DNA from 3 places in the Colwellia sp. BRX8-7 genome. Region 3 is predicted to be linked to each of the others. Evidence: predicted binding sites of a transcription regulator. Region 3 holds the regulator's gene; each other region holds the start of a gene.

Region 1 (5,613 bases), on a different contig from region 3:
ACCTATGCTACTTTTCAAGGCATTATTACTATTGTTCCTGTAACTGTCGCTCAATACGTTGCCGTAGCATTCTCTGCAATTTTCGTTATTTATTATGCGGTAATATATTTTGGTAGTAACCTAACGCAAAATGAAAAGAAAAAACTCTGGGCATTATTACTTATTTGTATTGCATCAGCTTGTTTTTGGTCGGGCTTTGAGCAAGCGGGTTCGTCGATGAATTTATTCGCGCGCGATTATACTGACCGCGTCATTGGATCATTTGAAATACCTACCGGTTGGTTCCAATCTGCAAATTCCTTTTTTATCGTTTTACTATCACCCTTTTTTGCTGCTTTATGGATTAACTTAGGTAAAAGACTGGTAAGTCCTTCTTATGGCATAAAGTGTGCTGTTGGACTAATCATCATGGCGAGTGGTTTTATCGTGATGTTTTTTGCTGCACAATACGCTGCTTCAGGAATGAAAGTTGCCCCTTACTGGTTAGTAGCAACTTACTTCCTACATACAGTTGGTGAGCTTTGTTTAAGCCCTGTAGCACTTAGTGCGGTAAGTAAATTATCACCTAAACGCTTTGCAGGACAAATGATGGGCGTATTTGTATTAACTTATTCAATAGGTAATATAATTTCTGGTTTATTAGCCGGTAATTACGATCCAAATAACGTCGCGCAAATACCTTCGCTTTATATTCAAATTAGCTTATTTAGCATTGGTATTGGTTTAATCATTTTGTTGATTGGTTTCAAATCTAGATTTTGGGAAAATTTGCCTGATGATTCAGAAGCATCTACGACTAACGCAAATGGTTCAACGGCAACGACTAACGCTTAGTTAACTGCCCGTCATCGTTAAAGTGATTTTGAAAGCCAACATTTATTGTTGGCTTTTTTATAGCTAATTTTTACTGTAACTTACTTGTTGTCGTTAGGCTTATTTTATAGGGGATTAAATATCATGAAAACAAGAGATGTGCTTCGCCAAGAAATTCGCTATCAACGCAGTTTATTAAGCGCTGACCAGCAAGCAGAACAATCACTTTTATTATCTAAAAGACTCATTAAAGAACAAGTAGTCAAAGGCGTTAAACACATTGCGATTTATTTAGCTAATGATGGCGAGTTAAATACTCAGCCTTTTATTGATTGGTGCTGGCAAAATAACATCACCGTATATTTACCGGTAATACATCCTTTTAGTAAGAATAATTTACTATTTTTAAAATATGCTGAGACGTCTATTCTCGTCAAAAACAAATATGGTATTTTAGAGCCTAAGCTTAACGTGCAAGATATAATAACGGTCGCTGGGCTTGATATTATTTTTACTCCCTTAGTCGCCTTTGACCGATATGGTAATCGCTTAGGCATGGGTGGTGGCTTTTATGACCGAACACTTTCGGCTTGGCATGCTCAATATCAACAAAACAAACAAGCTAAACCCTTACCAATTGGCTTAGCTCACGATTGCCAAAAAGTTAACACGATTCCTTTTGAAAGTTGGGATATTCCCCTGCCTAAAATTATCACTCCAACCACCAGCTATAACTTCGATATTTAATCATCTGCTGATATACTTCTACCTAATTTCCCCTCGCTAATTAGGATTCACATGACACAAGATGAAATGAAGAAGGCAGCAGCCCTTAAAGCACTCGAATTTATTAAAAACGATACCATTGTTGGCGTAGGCACCGGGTCTACTGTTAATCACTTTATTGACGCCCTAGCAACAATCAAAGACGACATTGAAGGTGCAGTTTCTAGCTCTGAAGCGTCGACTCAAAGATTGAAAGCCCATGGTATCGAAGTGTTTGAATTGAATAATGTCGGTAGCGTTGATGTTTATGTTGATGGCGCCGATGAAATTACTGAATATCTGTCGATGATAAAAGGTGGTGGTGCTGCACTAACCCGAGAGAAAATTGTCGCGGCCGTAGCAAAAACATTTGTCTGTATTGCCGATGAAAGTAAACAAGTAAAAATGCTAGGAAAATTTCCTTTACCGGTAGAAGTTATTCCTATGGCACGAAGCTATGTAGCGCGCGAACTTGTTAAGTTAGGTGGTGACCCGGTTTATCGTCAGGGCGTAATTACTGATAACGGTTGTGTAATTCTTGATGTGCATAACTTAGAGATACTTGATCCTAAAAAACTTGAAAGCGATATTAATGCCATTGTAGGTGTTGTTACTAATGGTTTATTTGCACTACGTGGCGCTGATGTTTTAATTTTAGGCACTCAAGATGGCGCAAAACTCATAAAATAAATCTTTAGAGTTTATACACTATATGCTAGTTTAGAAATCTAGCCATCTAAACACTTTATATTTGGTTAAGGCAATGACCACTATAGTCCTACATGAGATATTAGAAAATGAGCAATAATTCATTAGCAAAAGAAAAAATTAAGATTTTATTACTTGAAGGTGTCCACCCGAGCGCTGTTGAAGAGTTAAAAATGAAAGGCTACAGCAATATTGAATGTATTAGTACATCGCTTGCTGAAGAAGATTTGATCAAAAAAATTGCTAATGTTCACTTTATTGGTATTCGTTCTCGTACTCAGTTAACTGACCATGTACTAAGCCATGCAAAAAAACTCGCGGCTATTGGTTGTTTCTGTATAGGTACTAACCAAGTTGAAATTAAAGCGGCACAAAAACGTGGCATTCCAGTCTTTAATGCCCCGTTTTCAAATACACGATCGGTTGCCGAACTAGTATTAGGTGAAACCTTATTATTATTACGTGGTATTCCTGAAAAAAGCGCAAAAGCTCATCGCGGTGAATGGAATAAATCTGCGGCTGGCTCGGTAGAAGCTCGTGGCAAAACCTTAGGTATTATTGGTTACGGCCATATTGGCATGCAATTAGGCATTTTAGCTGAAACCTTAGGTATGCGAGTACGCTTTTATGATATCGAAACCAAACTTCCTTTAGGTAATGCGAGCCAAGCATCAAGTTTAAAAGTTTTATTAAAAGAAGCTGATGTAGTTAGCTTACACGTACCTGAAACGGTTCAAACGCAAAACATGATGGCAGCAAAAGAATTTGCACTCATGAAAGACGGTGTTATTTTTATCAATGCTTCTCGTGGTACTGTCGTTGATATTGACGCATTAGCTGAAGCGCTTAAAAGTAAAAAAGTCGCTGGCGCAGCAATCGATGTTTTCCCTGTTGAACCTAAAGGTAATGATGAAGAGTTTATTTCACCATTACGCGCATTCGACAACGTTATTTTGACACCACATATTGGTGGTAGTACGAAAGAAGCCCAGTCGAATATAGGCTTAGAAGTTGCCAGCAAAATGGCAAAATACTCTGACAACGGCTCAACACTTTCGGCTGTAAACTTCCCTGAAGTTTCTTTGCCTGGTCATACGGGAACAAGCCGCTTATTACATATACACCGCAATCAACCAGGCGTGTTAACTCAAATTAACCAAGCATTTGCTAAGCACAATATTAATATTGCCGCACAATACTTACAAACAGACGATCAAATTGGTTATGTAGTTATTGATATTGAAGCACAAGATAGTGTATTAGCATTACGCGAATTAAAACAAATTGACGGCACAATACGCGCACGTATTCTTCATTAGTTTTCTGAGTATTTAGCGTAAACAATAAAAAACGAGACTTAATAAGTCTCGTTTTTTTATTGCCACATTAACGATCCATCATTTGACCGTGTAACAAAACCGAATACAGCCCCGATAATACTGAAATGAACGAACTTGTAGTCATACTGAATTTATTTCAGTATCCATTCCCGTCATGCTGAACTTGTTTCAGTATCCATTCCCGTCATGCTGAATTTATTTCAGTATCCACTCCCGTCATGCTGAATTTATTTCAGTATCCACTATCGTCATGCTGAATTTATTTCAGTATCTGGTCTCGTCATGCTGAATTTATTTCAGTATCAGGGCTTTGAGTTGTTAAGGACGAGATCCTGAAACGAGTTCAGGATGACGGAGTTTGGGTTCATTCTGATGGAGTTTGAGTTCATACTGATGGGGGGTTGGGTTCACACTAAACTTGTTTCAGTATCCACTATCGTCATGCTGAATTTATTTCAGCTTCCATTCCCGTCATGCTGAATTTATTTAAGTATCTGGGCTTTGGGTTGTTAAGGACGAGATTCTGAAACAAGTCCAGGATGACGGCGATTGGGTTCATTCTGATGGAGTTTGAGTTCATGCTGATGGGTGTTGCGTTGAAGCTGAATTTATTTCAGTATCCATTCCCGTCATGCTGAATTTATTTCAGTATCTGGGCTTTGGGTTGTTAAGGACGAGATCCTGAAACAAGTTCAGGATGACGGCAGTTGGGTTCATGCTGATGGAGTTTGGGTTCACACTGAACTTGTTTCATTATCCATTCCCGTCATGCTGAATTTATTTCAGTATCTGGGCTTTGGGTTGTTAAGGATGAGATCCTGAAACAAGTTCAGGATGACGGCGATTGGGTTCATTCTGATGGAGTTTGAGTTCATCCTGATGGAGTTTGAGTTCATCCTGATGGAGTTTGCGTTCATGCTGATGGGTGTTGCGTTGATGCTGAATTTATTTCAGCTTCCATTCCCGTCATGCTGAATTCATTTCAGTATCTGGGCTTCTAGTTGTTAGGTACAGATCCTGAAACAAGTTCAGGATGACGGCGTTTGGCTTCATTCTGACGAAGTTTGGGTTCATTCTGACGGAGCTTGAATTCATCCTAACGAAGTTTGAGTTCATCCTAACGGAGCTTGAATTCACCCTAACGAAATTTGAGTTCATCCTAACGGAGTTCTATTTCATGCTAATTTACAATATCCCTTTAGCTCAATTTAATGATACGACTACACCTTCTGGATTAGCTAGTAGTGAACTCACTTTCTTTAACATTTGAACATCATTACCGATAAAATGTTTTACTGCTTTTGTCATCGCTAATTCAACTTCGGCGCCATCATCAGGTGTCAACGGGCGATGTACTTCTATCTTTTTGCCTTCCTGTTCATAAGACATTTTAATGGGCTGTTCGAATATGCGAATAGGTGTGCCTACGGGAATGTTATTATATAACCATTCTATGTCATCATCGTACATACGAATACAGCCAGAGCTTGCTCGCATACCGATACCAAAGCGCTTATTGGAGCCATGAAGTAGGTACTCACTTGTGCCAATACGTAATGCATATTTACCAAAGGGATTATTGGGTCCTGCGGGTACTTCTCTGACCATCTCTTTGCCATGTTCGGCAAAATAACGTGCGCGCATCTCTGCTGTTGGACGCCAACTCGGGTTTTTACGTTTGTCGCCAATAGTACTGGTTAAATGTGGTGTTTCTAGTCCTTCTCTACCAATACCCACAGGGAAAACGTAAACTAATTTCTCTCCTTTCGGGTAGTAGTACAAGCGTAACTCAGCGAGATTAATGACAATACCTTCACGCTTACCGAAGGGTAGAAGCATCTGTTTAGGAATAACAATATTATCATCAAGAGCCAATAAAAAAGGATCAACACCGGGGTTAGCGGCAAGTAAGGCAAAAAAACCTACATTATAATTTTCAGCTAAAGCTTGAAAGTAATCGCCTTTTACTGCTTTATGGATAATATCC
Region 2 (5,613 bases), on a different contig from region 3:
ACCTGCTCGGTTGACAACGTTGGCTCATTTATAATGTTTGTTGCTGGATTTGCAGCCAATGTTGATTTTTTTAGCGACGAACTGTTAGCGTTTTTAGCTAAAGCCGATAATAAAGTCTGTGTATCGACCGGCTTGGTTAAGTAATCATCTGCGCCAAGCTTTATTGCGTCAACGGCAGTAGCGATACTGGCAAAACCGGTTAACAAAATAATACGACTCTTTGGCAATAGCTTCCTCATCGGATTAATCAAATTTAAGCCACTTTCATGATGGAGTTTCATATCGAGCAATATGAATTCAGGCAATTGACGATGACAGGTTAATAATGCATCGTTAATATTATCGGCCAACCAACAGCTGTAGCCATGTTTTTCCATACGCCTTTTAAGCGTATTAGCAAAGGTACTGTCATCTTCAACAATTAATAATTTCATTCACTTTTTTCCTGCATATCATTAACCACTAACGGTAACTTCAACGTTACTAATGCGCCACCAGCAACGTGATTGGTTAAGGTAAGTGTCACACCTAATCGCTCTAAACTTGCATGACTCAAAAATACCGCCATACCTAATCCTTGCTTGCTGTTTACGGGTTTAACGCCTAACTCACTTAGTGTTAATTGGGTAAAACCACAACCAAAATCACGAATACTGAGTTGCCAATTTTTTTCATCAAACAAGCTAGATAACTCAATTTTATCACTACCGCTGGCTTTAGTGGCTCGAATCGCATTATTAACTAAATTTAAAATCGCTGGCAATAATGAAGCATCAGCCAATACTTTAGCGTTTTCACTGAGTATTGATTGGTGCGTCTCAGACAAAAAGTTCACCCTAACATCAGGATAATTTAAGTTAATATGATCACGCATTTCTTGCACAATATCAGCACAAAGTACCTCTTTTGACTTTTGCTCTTTAATCTCGAAAACCATTTTACGAAACTCAGCTAAACTTCTGCTACAACGTAATAACTGTCCTTGTAGGTCAACAATCGCAGGGTGCTCAGGTAGCTCTTCACTGAGTTCATCGACAAGCAGCTGTACAGTTGCTATCGGAGTAGCGAGCTGATGAGTTATTTGCGCAGAAGCGACCCCTAATGACATAATTTTTTCTTGCTTTAATTGCTCTTCCCGAAAAGCAGCTATCGCCTGTTCTTTTTGAGAAATTCTTCGTGCCATTTGGCCAACAACGGTTGCAACAACAATGCTAGAAAAGAGAAAATTGATCCACATACCAATAAAGTGGCTTTGCATATTGCCATGCATTACTGACATGGGTAATAACCACAATAAAACACTGTATGAAGCAATCGCTAATAGTGCGACACTTCCAAGTAATAACGGTGTTAACGTCACAGCAGCAATAGCAATAGGAATAAGTAATAACGAGACAAAAGCATTAGTTGCTCCGCCGCTAAAATATAAAATAAGTGAGAGAAATAAGATATCAGCGCAAATCTGCCCAAGTAAGGCGAGCTTATCGGCTTCTTTCCCAGATTTATAATATAAATAGCTGACTAACGTAAATAAAGCTTCAATTGAAATAACAATAATGAGCGGTAACCAAGGCAGCTGATAGTTTAAAACGCCATTAACAAAAAGTATTAATATCAGCTGAATAATAATTGCCGCACTGCGCAATAAAAGAACGGTGCGAACTTGGTTAAACTTTCTAAAAAATAAAGACATAATATTTTTATATTGGTTAATCGTATTTGTTGATGTTACGCTAATTTTTATAATTTTAACTGATCAAAAACAGTTTATTTTAAATTTCAGATAAAAACATATAGACATCTAAACGTCTATTGTTATACAGTTATTTTAATCAAATTTATTAAGGTTTATTTTAATGTCATCACATGAAGAAAAAATCACCCTGGCAGGCGGTTGCTTTTGGTGTATTGAAGGTGCATACAACCAATTAATCGGCATTAAATCTGCCGTATCAGGTTATATGGGCGGTAGCGCAGCGTTAGCAACTTATGAAGACGTTTGCTCGGGTCAAACCGGCCATGCAGAAGTCGTGCAGTTAACTTTTGATAGCGCAGCGATCACTTCTCGTGAAATATTAGAAGTGTTTTTCACGCTACACGATGCCAGCCAATTAAATCGTCAAGGTAACGATATAGGAACCCAGTATCGCTCAGGGATTTTTTATCACAACAAAGAACAACAGCAAATTGCTGAAGATATTATTAAAGAAGTCGACGCCAGCAATATGTATAGCTCAGCGGTTGTGACCGAAGTAACTCAAGCGTCAGAGTTCTTTTCTGGTGAAGATGTTCATCAAGACTATTTCAATAATAATCCTGGTAATCCTTACTGTCAGGCGATTGTTTCGCCTAAGCTCGCAAAATTTAGAAAAACGTTCGTGGATAAATTAAAATCATCATAGACTTAAAGCAATATCGTCAGCTTGAGAATTAAACCTCACCTTTCACAAAGTGCGTAACACTGAAATAATCAGTGTCACGCATCTACTGCCAGTACTGATTTAATACATTAAGGTATACAGTTTTCTGCGAAATTTATTGGCTAATGGATCGCCATCAGGTAAAGCCTTTAACACATCAAGATAAAGATCTTTGCTCGCAGCATCACTACTGTCTTTTTGCATTAAACGAAACAGTAACGTCAACGCTTCTTCATGTCGATTGACTTGGCTGTATTGCGCAACAAGTTGATGTTGTAAAGCAATGTTGTCAACGTCGTCCACTAACTGTGCTTCTAGTGCTTTAATTTCTGGTGAGTCCGCGGCTTGACTGGCAAGCTCAAGTTTAGCGATAAGCGCTTGATAGTGACTGTCTTGGTCAACCATTAAAATAGTGGTTAATAAAGATTCTGCTTCGCTTATTTTACCCGTTTGTAAATAAACATCTGCCATCATTAATTTAATGTCGGCACGTTCACTATTAAGTTGATAAGCACTATTAATGACCGTGAAGGCATCATTAATATTATTATCAGCTAATAACTTTTGCGCCTGAATGAGTAATAAGTCTTCTTCTTTAGGTAAATGATTCGCTAAAAATTCTTTTATATTGTCGTCATCTTGTGGCCCAGTTAAACCATCAAGTGGTTGGCCATCTTTCACTAAAATCGCCGTAGGTAAACCTTGAATACCAAATTGTTGGGCAATTTGTTGCTGAGTTTGACAATCAACCGTGGCGTATAATATATACTGCTCAAAACCCTGCAAGCCGATGGCTAACTTATCTTTTAGCTCCAAACTTTCAGGGACCTGTGCCGCCCAAAAGTCAACTAAGACTAACTTCGATTTTGATTCTTCTAAAATAATTTGTTGAAAATTTTCTAGGGTAATTTCAATGGCATTTGTAGTCACATTCACTTCCATTTAGTTTATTGATGAGCGTCTATAATCTATATTTTGGGGCAATTATAAAAAGCGCAAGTGCCTTAATACAAAAAGCTGAACGCCTATCAATAAAGGGACGTTCAGCTTTCGTATCATATAAGTCTAATAATAATTAGACTTCGTTTAATAACTCACGAGCAATAATGATTTTTTGGATCTCGCTGGTGCCTTCATAAATAGTGGTAATACGTACGTCGCGAGCCATGCGCTCAAGCGGATATTCTTTAATATAGCCGGCACCGCCCATTAATTGCAAAGCGTCATAACAAGCAGTATTCGCTTTTTCTGCGGCAAATAACTTCGCCATAGAAGCGGCTTTACCAAAGGGTAACCCTTGTTCTTTAGTATAAGCAGCTTGCATTAACAATAAACGGGCTGCCTCTAAATCTGTGTAACGTTCAGCAAGTTTCCATTGTAAACCTTGGAAGTTTGATAATGCTTGGCCAAACTGCTTACGTTCAGTGATAAAAGCACGAGCGTAATCCATGGCGGCTAAACCAATGCCTAGCGCTAATGAACCAATACCAATTCGACCGCCCGCAAGTTCGCCGACCGCAACGCCAAAGCCTTTATTTTCTTTGCCCATCATGGCACTAGCAGGTATCCGACAATTACTAAAGCTCACTTCATTAGTAGGTGATGCTTTTTGCCCCATTTTTTCTTCTGGCTTACTGACCGTAATACCTGGTGTATTTGCTTCCACTAAGAAACATGAAATACCCTTACCTTTTCGAGCGGTCGCGTCCGTTACCGCCCAAACAACAAAGATGTCAGCAAAGCTGGCACTGGTAATATAGAGTTTGCTGCCATTGAGTACGTATGCATCACCGTCGAGTACCGCAGAGGTCTTCATGCCAGCAGGATCTGAACCGGCGTCATTCTCTGTTAAACAAAAAGCACCTGCTTTATATTCACCACTACATATTTTAGGTAAATACTTTTGCTTTTGCTCTTCATTACCAACCGCTTGAATAACTTCAGCAACCATATTTGTCACTGATGTTGTTACTGCGGTTGCTGCACATGCGCGTGCTATTTCTGTTATCGCTAAGCTAAAAGCAACCGTGCCTGCTTCAACGCCACCATATTCTGCTTTAATATTTAAGCCCATAAAACCCAGTTCAGTTAACTGCGCAAGGTTGTTGAGGAAAAGTGTTTGATCTTGGGTTTCATCAAGTTCGGCAGCTACAGGAGCTAATTCGCTTTCAGCGAATTTTTTTGCCATATCTTGAATCATCATCTGTTCTTCGGTTAATGATAAATTCATTCGTTACTCACTTTTATATATTAAATTTGTATTTATTTGTATTTAGATGCGTATTTAAAAATTAAATCGCATATTTAAATTTATTATTATTTTTTTCTAATTAACTAAACGATAGCTGCACCGATTTAGATCAATCAACCCAGCACAAACCAAAGTAATGCGACACCCAGAACTAAGCGATAGATAACAAATGGCATCATACCGACTTTTTCCAATAGAATAAGAAAGTAGTGAATGCAGGCATAAGCACTAAAAAAAGCTAACACACTGCCAATACCAATAGCATTCCAATCAACAGGACCCGTTTCAGTAATTAATTTTAATGTTAAATAACTCCCCGCCATCGCAATGGCAGGAATTGACAATAAGAAAGAAAATCGAGCCGCATTTTCTCGACTTAAGCCAAGCATCAAACCGATAGTCATTGTTATACCTGAACGCGATGTACCCGGAATTAATGCTACCGCCTGTGCTAAACCAATTAGCATAGCACCTTTAAATCCTAGCTTTTCAAAATCAATATGCTCAGTCGCTTTTCTTTTACCCGCTTTAATGTCAGCAAAACCCAGTAAAAATCCAAAAATTAAGGTAGTAGCAGCAATAACCAACGCAGTACGTAAATGTGCTTCGATGAAGTCTTTGCCGAGCAAACCAAATATTCCTAATGGAATAGTCGCAAATAATATCCACCAGGCAAGCTTGCCATCAAAGCTAGTATTATCACCTTTTATACTACCCACCCAAGCAACAGCCATATTAGCGACATCTTTACGAAAATATAAAACAACTGCGAGTAATGTTCCAACATGCAAAGCAACATCGAGTGCTAAACCTTGATCTTTCCAGCCTAAAACAGCTGATGGCAAGATTAAATGTGCTGAACTTGATACGGGTAAAAACTCCGTTAATCCTTGGAGAATAGCTAAAATAAATATCTCTGTAATGGTCATTGCTTATTATATT
Region 3 (5,613 bases):
GCTAGAACGATTAACGATGAGATGAAAATTGCCGCTGTCCATGCAATTCGTGAATTAGCAAAGGAACCTGTTTCGCAAGAAGTGTTAGATGCTAGTGGTGAGAAAAGTTTGACCTTTGGTAAGGAGTATATTATTCCTAAGCCGATGGATCCACGTTTGTGTGGTCGAGTAGCGCTTGCCGTTGCTAAAGCGGCGGTTGAGTCTGGAGTGGCAGCCCTAGAATTACCTGAAAACTATATGGAATAATCAGTAGTATTTATTAATAACGCTGTAAAAGGAGAGCTCGACTCTCCTTTTTTTATTCATGACAAATAGTAGGTCATGGTGCAGTGACTACATGGACGCAGAAAGTAGGAATTAAGAAATAGGGTAACGCAGCAGCAGTTACCTCTTGTACGTCATCTATATTCCTGACAAATCATTAATACTTGCACCTCTGTAGACAATGTCACCGATGGCAAAGCATAACAATATTGAGTAGGACGAATAACAATGAAAACTTCAACGAAAGCCGTTTTACTCTCAGCACTTGTTTACCCGGGTATTGGCCAACTAATGTGTCACGCTTATCGACGGGCTACGTTATTTATTTTAAGTTTCTCAGTGACGGTATATTTGTATATTGAAGAAGTGATGAGGCAATATCAGCCACTTATTAATAAAGTTAAATCAGGTGACGTTGCGCTCAATAGCCAAGCACTGATCGCTGAGATGTCAAAAAATCCCATTATTGTTGACCCTATCTTAATGAGTACATTAACCTATACACTATTAACTTGTTGGTTACTGGCTATTGTAGATGCTTACCGTATGGGCATAAAAAAAGACGCCAGAGCGTCTTTTTAAGGAAGTGTATTAAAACCCTAAGCTACTCGTCTTCAATTTCAAATTGACTGAAGTCGGTAATACCTTTTGCTATTAAGGCTTCGCGCACACTTTTAGGTAGCATCTCTGTATTGTCTTTTGTTAAATCGCCATCATCAGGAAGAGGCTGTCCGGTAAAAGCATGCAGAAAAGCTTCACATAACAATTCGCTGTTAGTTGCATGGCGTAAGTTGTTAACTTGCCGACGAGTACGTTCATCCGTTAACACTTTCAGTACCCGCAACGGGATTGAGACCGTGATTTTTTTAACTTGCTCACTTTTTTTACCATGTTCGGCGTATGGTTTTATATAATCGCCATTCCACTTTGCCATTTAATTACCTTTGTTTAGCTAAATTACTTTTTATAAGTTAGATTTTACTGGTTGTTGGCGTTGAGTCAATAACGAATGTGTAGAAGTTTAGAAGTCTAAAGTTCTTGACCGACAAAAGTAAAGCGTTTAGAGTTATAGACGTCCAAACATCTATTTGATTTTACTGCCCGATTGGAGCAAAAAATGACAAGCAAAAAACCAGCAACATTAGCTGTTAGAGCCGGCATTAATAGTGATGAACATCACGGTGCGGTTGTTCCTGCCATTCATTTATCGAGTACTTATGCTTTAAAAGGCTTCAACAATAAGCGCCAATTTGATTATTCCAGAACAGGCAACCCCACTCGAAGCACGTTTGCACAAGCTATCGCTGATTTAGAGCAGGGTGCTGTAGGCATTGTTACCAGCACAGGAATGTCAGCGGTGCACTTAATTTGTCAGTTACTGACAACAAAAGATACGGTTGTTATTCCACATGATTGCTATGGTGGAAGTTATCGCTTGTTTACCCACCTAGCAAAACGTGGCTTATTTAATGTGCTTGTTGTTGATCAAAACGATGATCAAGCGTTAGCGCAAGCGCTTGAACAAAAGCCAAGATTAGTTTTGATTGAGTCACCCAGTAACCCATTATTACGGCTGGTTGATATAAAAAAGGTTACTCAAGCCAGTCATGCTGTTGGTGCTTTAGTGGCAGTAGATAATACGTTTCTTTCTCCCTTGTTACAGCAACCGCTATTATTAGGTGCTGATATTGTTTTTCACTCGACAACTAAATATATTAATGGTCATAGTGATGTTGTGGGTGGGGTGTTAGTAACAAAAGAAAAAGAACTGGGTGAAGAGCTAGCGTGGTGGGCAAATTGTATTGGTATTACGGGCTCACCTTTCGACAGCTATCTGGCATTACGTGGCTTAAAAACCTTACCACTGCGCATGAAACAGCATCAAGAAAATGCTAATGCTGTTGCAAAATACTTAGAAAATCATCGAGCAATTAACGCGGTATACTTTCCTGGTTTAAAAAATCACCCGGGACACGAAATTGCTAAGCGTCAGCAAAAAGATTTTGGCGCTATGATGAGTTTCGAAATAAAAGGTGGTGTTGAAGCGGTTAAAGTACTCTTTGACAACTTATCACTCTTTACCTTGGCACAGTCATTAGGTGGCGTTGAAAGTTTAATCAGTCATCCATCAACGATGACCCATGCAGGTATGGAAATTGAAGCACAAATTGCAGCAGGTATCACTCAATCTTTAATTCGAATTTCTGTCGGTATTGAAGATGTTAGTGATATTATTAATGACTTAGAACAAGCTTTATCGGTAAGCCAAATTTAAAGTTGTAGACTATTTTTAGTAGAAGAATTAATGAGTGAAAATGACACAGTCAAATACAGTAGAACAATTATCATCAGGGAATAATCAACTGGCGAAGCATGCTATTCATGTACACAAATTTGGTGGCAGTAGCTTAGCAACTACCCAATGTATTGAACGTGTGGTTGATATTATTCGTCAAAACTGTCAACTAAATGATTTAGTTGTTGTTTCGGCAAATGGAAACACTACGGATGACTTATTCAATATTTATAAACTCGCACTTGAAAAAAGTGACGAGCTGTTTTTGGCTATTGAAACACTAGAGAAATCACAAAGCACATTAATTGGTGAGTTATTGAACCCTAGCAGTGCAGCAGACCTTATCAAGGTTTTGTCTGATGATATAACACAATTAACGGCTTGGTTATCTGATCAGCCAAGCCAACACCATGCAGATATGCTGGCATTTGGTGAACTGTGGTCGGCGCGTTTATTATCGGCGGTGTTAAGTGAAAAAGTTTGTCCAAGTTATGCTATTGACGCGCGTGACTTTCTGGTTATCAATAATGATAAAGACTGTGCAGTCGACAATCAGCAAAGTAGTCAAAATTTTCAGCAGAATTTACAAAAAGGAAAGTTGGCGGTTATTACTGGTTATATCACTAAAAATTCTCAAGGTGAAACCTGTACTTTAGGTCGTAATGGTAGTGACTATTCAGCAACAATTATTGCATCACTGTCGGGCGCGCTGAATGTTACCCTATGGACTGACGTTGATGGCATTTATAGTGCCGATCCTCGTATTGTACCACTTGCCCGTAAATTACATCGCTTACCTAATGGTGTCGCGAAAGAATTGGGCCGCTTAGGTAACCCGGTTCTGCATGCAAAAACCTTACAGCCGCTCACTAACCACAGCACACACCTTCATGTAGCAAGTAGCTTTGATCCTGAAATTTCTGGTACAGAGATAGGAAAATTTGGTCAAATTGCTAAACAGGAACTGTCGGTTACCTCGCTTAACGATCTGTTACTGGTAAAATCGACCAGTTTAGCCGGTTCGTTTGGTGAACAAGCCAGTAATGAGTTTTCTGCGATATGTAGTGATATTCAGCAAGGCTTTATGGTTATCCACCAAACACAACAAAAATTAGTGAGTCAGTGGCTGGCGAGTCATGATACCGAAGTATCATTCACACCGGTGTCGATTATAGCGATTGTTGGTCATAGTGTGGTAAATCAAGGTAATATCCAAGCGCGCTTTAAACGTGCCCTCAAGCATACTCATGTACTGCAGGTGGTGAACTCGTTAAGTGAGCATAGTATTATCGCCATTCTTCAGCAGAGTTGTACCGGTGAGTTACTTAATAATGTTCATTATGATATGACTAAAGACGCTCGACACATAGGTGTTGTTGTTTCAGGGCTTGGTAATATAGGTCAACGATTCTTAGACTTGTTACCCGCGCAACTCAATCGAGTCTCTGTGTTAGAGAACGTTCATTTAGTCGGTTTAGTCACTTCTAAAAAAGCACTGCTTAATACCGATGGTATCGATGTTAATCAAGCAATGTCGCTCTATGAAAGAGATGCTACGCCTTGTGATAATGCCTTATTGATGTCGTGGTTAACGAACCATCCTTACGACGAATTAATTGTTGTCGATATCACCCCTAGCGAACATTTTAGTGATTTGTACAGTGAGTTCTTTAAAGAAGGTATTCATGTTATTGGTGCCAATAAATGGGCGGCTTCTGCCAGTACCGCTCGCTATAATGACTTAGTATTAAGCGCGGCTGAAAATAAAAGCTTATGGTTAGGAAGTACTACTGTTGGCGCCGGTTTACCGGTTAACTTTGCCATTAACGATTTATTGAAAAGTGGCGATAAGATAACGGAAATATCAGGAATTTTTTCAGGCACGCTTTCTTGGCTATTTGAAACCTACGATGCCAGTGTACCGTTTTCAACCTTATTAATGGATGCCTTATCTCAAGGGATCACTGAACCCGATCCACGAGAAGATCTGTCTGGGCGAGATGTGCAACGAAAATTACTGATCTTAGCGCGTATGGCAGGTTTTGAATTATCACTTGATGATATTGAATGCGAAAATTTAGTGCCAGAATCCTTACAAGGGTTATCAACGACGGAATTTTTAGCAAAGTCAGCAGACTTGGACAGTTACTTTGCTGAACAACTCACTAGCGCATCTAAACAGCAAGCCTGTATTCGTTATATTGCAAAATTCTGTGTCAACGAACAAGGCCAATTGAGCGCTAAGGTTTATCTTGCGACGCTTGCTAAGAATGATCCCTTTGCCTCTTTAACTCCGGGTGATAATATCTTTTTAATTAAGAGCCATTGGTATCAAGATAACCCGCTTATTATTCGTGGACCAGGCGCGGGTCGTGATGTTACCGCGGGTGGCCTACATTCAGACTTAGTGAGTATTTGCCAGCAACTGGCCGGTAAAAAACACCAAGTTAAAATCAAAGGTCTAAGTTAAATTAGCTTAATCTAGCTATCATCATTATTACTACACTAGGCATTAATACGCTAAATGAGAAAAAGCACAACTTGTAGGTTGTGCTTTTTCTCAATCGATACTAATAAACACTTGTCTGTTATCGCATTATTAACTAGCATTTAGATAATTAAAAAAAGTAGCTACTTAGCACAGGCACCAAGTTGTATTTACATGGAAAATAAAACCTATAGCGACAGCTATTTTACCAGCCAAGTAAAAAGTCTTTTAAGCAGAATTTATGGCCACAGCCAATTAAATGATTCCGTTCTTGAGCGTGCGATTGAGTACTATGAAAAACAATCTTTTATTGAGCATAAGTTAGATGAGCTCAAGCAAAATATTGAAAAAGTTAGTAGGCAAACAGCCACGGATAAAGCTAAAACTTTACGGGTAAGACTCGAACGTGAACAACGCAATTATTACGAGGAATTGCGCTTTGAACGTAATGAGCGTCATCAACATCTCTATAAACTCTGTAAAGAGATCATCAAGTTGTCTGAGGGTGATTGCTTTGAAGACAGTAATCGTAAATCTAGCCAGCTTTTAGGTACCATACAATTAG

Evidence for each region. Region 3 encodes MetJ, which represses methionine synthesis genes. Its sites were predicted from a motif close to TAGACGTCTAGACGTCTA; they were not measured.
Region 1: a site for MetJ is predicted at 2,300-2,317, ahead of serA (phosphoglycerate dehydrogenase). Genes of this name have one in related genera too.
Region 2: a site for MetJ is predicted at 1,795-1,812, ahead of msrA (peptide-methionine (S)-S-oxide reductase MsrA). Genes of this name have one in related genera too.

What each region holds. Positions count from the first base shown of each region.
Region 1 is NZ_JACGVP010000001.1:129,025-134,637, forward strand. Features, by position in the region: gene H4J57_RS00540 (peptide MFS transporter) at 1-834, shown strand, start outside; gene H4J57_RS00545 (5-formyltetrahydrofolate cyclo-ligase) at 958-1,560, shown strand; gene rpiA (ribose-5-phosphate isomerase RpiA) at 1,612-2,268, shown strand; gene serA (phosphoglycerate dehydrogenase) at 2,376-3,605, shown strand; gene H4J57_RS00560 (L,D-transpeptidase family protein) at 4,830-5,613, opposite strand, start outside.
Region 2 is NZ_JACGVP010000001.1:465,953-471,565, forward strand. Features, by position in the region: gene H4J57_RS02035 (response regulator transcription factor) at 1-434, opposite strand, end outside; gene H4J57_RS02040 (HAMP domain-containing sensor histidine kinase) at 431-1,693, opposite strand; gene msrA (peptide-methionine (S)-S-oxide reductase MsrA) at 1,857-2,402, shown strand; gene H4J57_RS02050 (tetratricopeptide repeat protein) at 2,502-3,350, opposite strand; gene H4J57_RS02055 (acyl-CoA dehydrogenase family protein) at 3,496-4,650, opposite strand; gene H4J57_RS02060 (undecaprenyl-diphosphate phosphatase) at 4,785-5,600, opposite strand.
Region 3 is NZ_JACGVP010000003.1:239,697-245,309, forward strand. Features, by position in the region: gene H4J57_RS04590 (malic enzyme-like NAD(P)-binding protein) at 1-246, shown strand, start outside; gene H4J57_RS04595 (hypothetical protein) at 493-846, shown strand; gene metJ (met regulon transcriptional regulator MetJ) at 869-1,198, opposite strand; gene metB (cystathionine gamma-synthase) at 1,382-2,539, shown strand; gene metL (bifunctional aspartate kinase/homoserine dehydrogenase II) at 2,580-5,030, shown strand; gene H4J57_RS04615 (hypothetical protein) at 5,223-5,613, shown strand, end outside.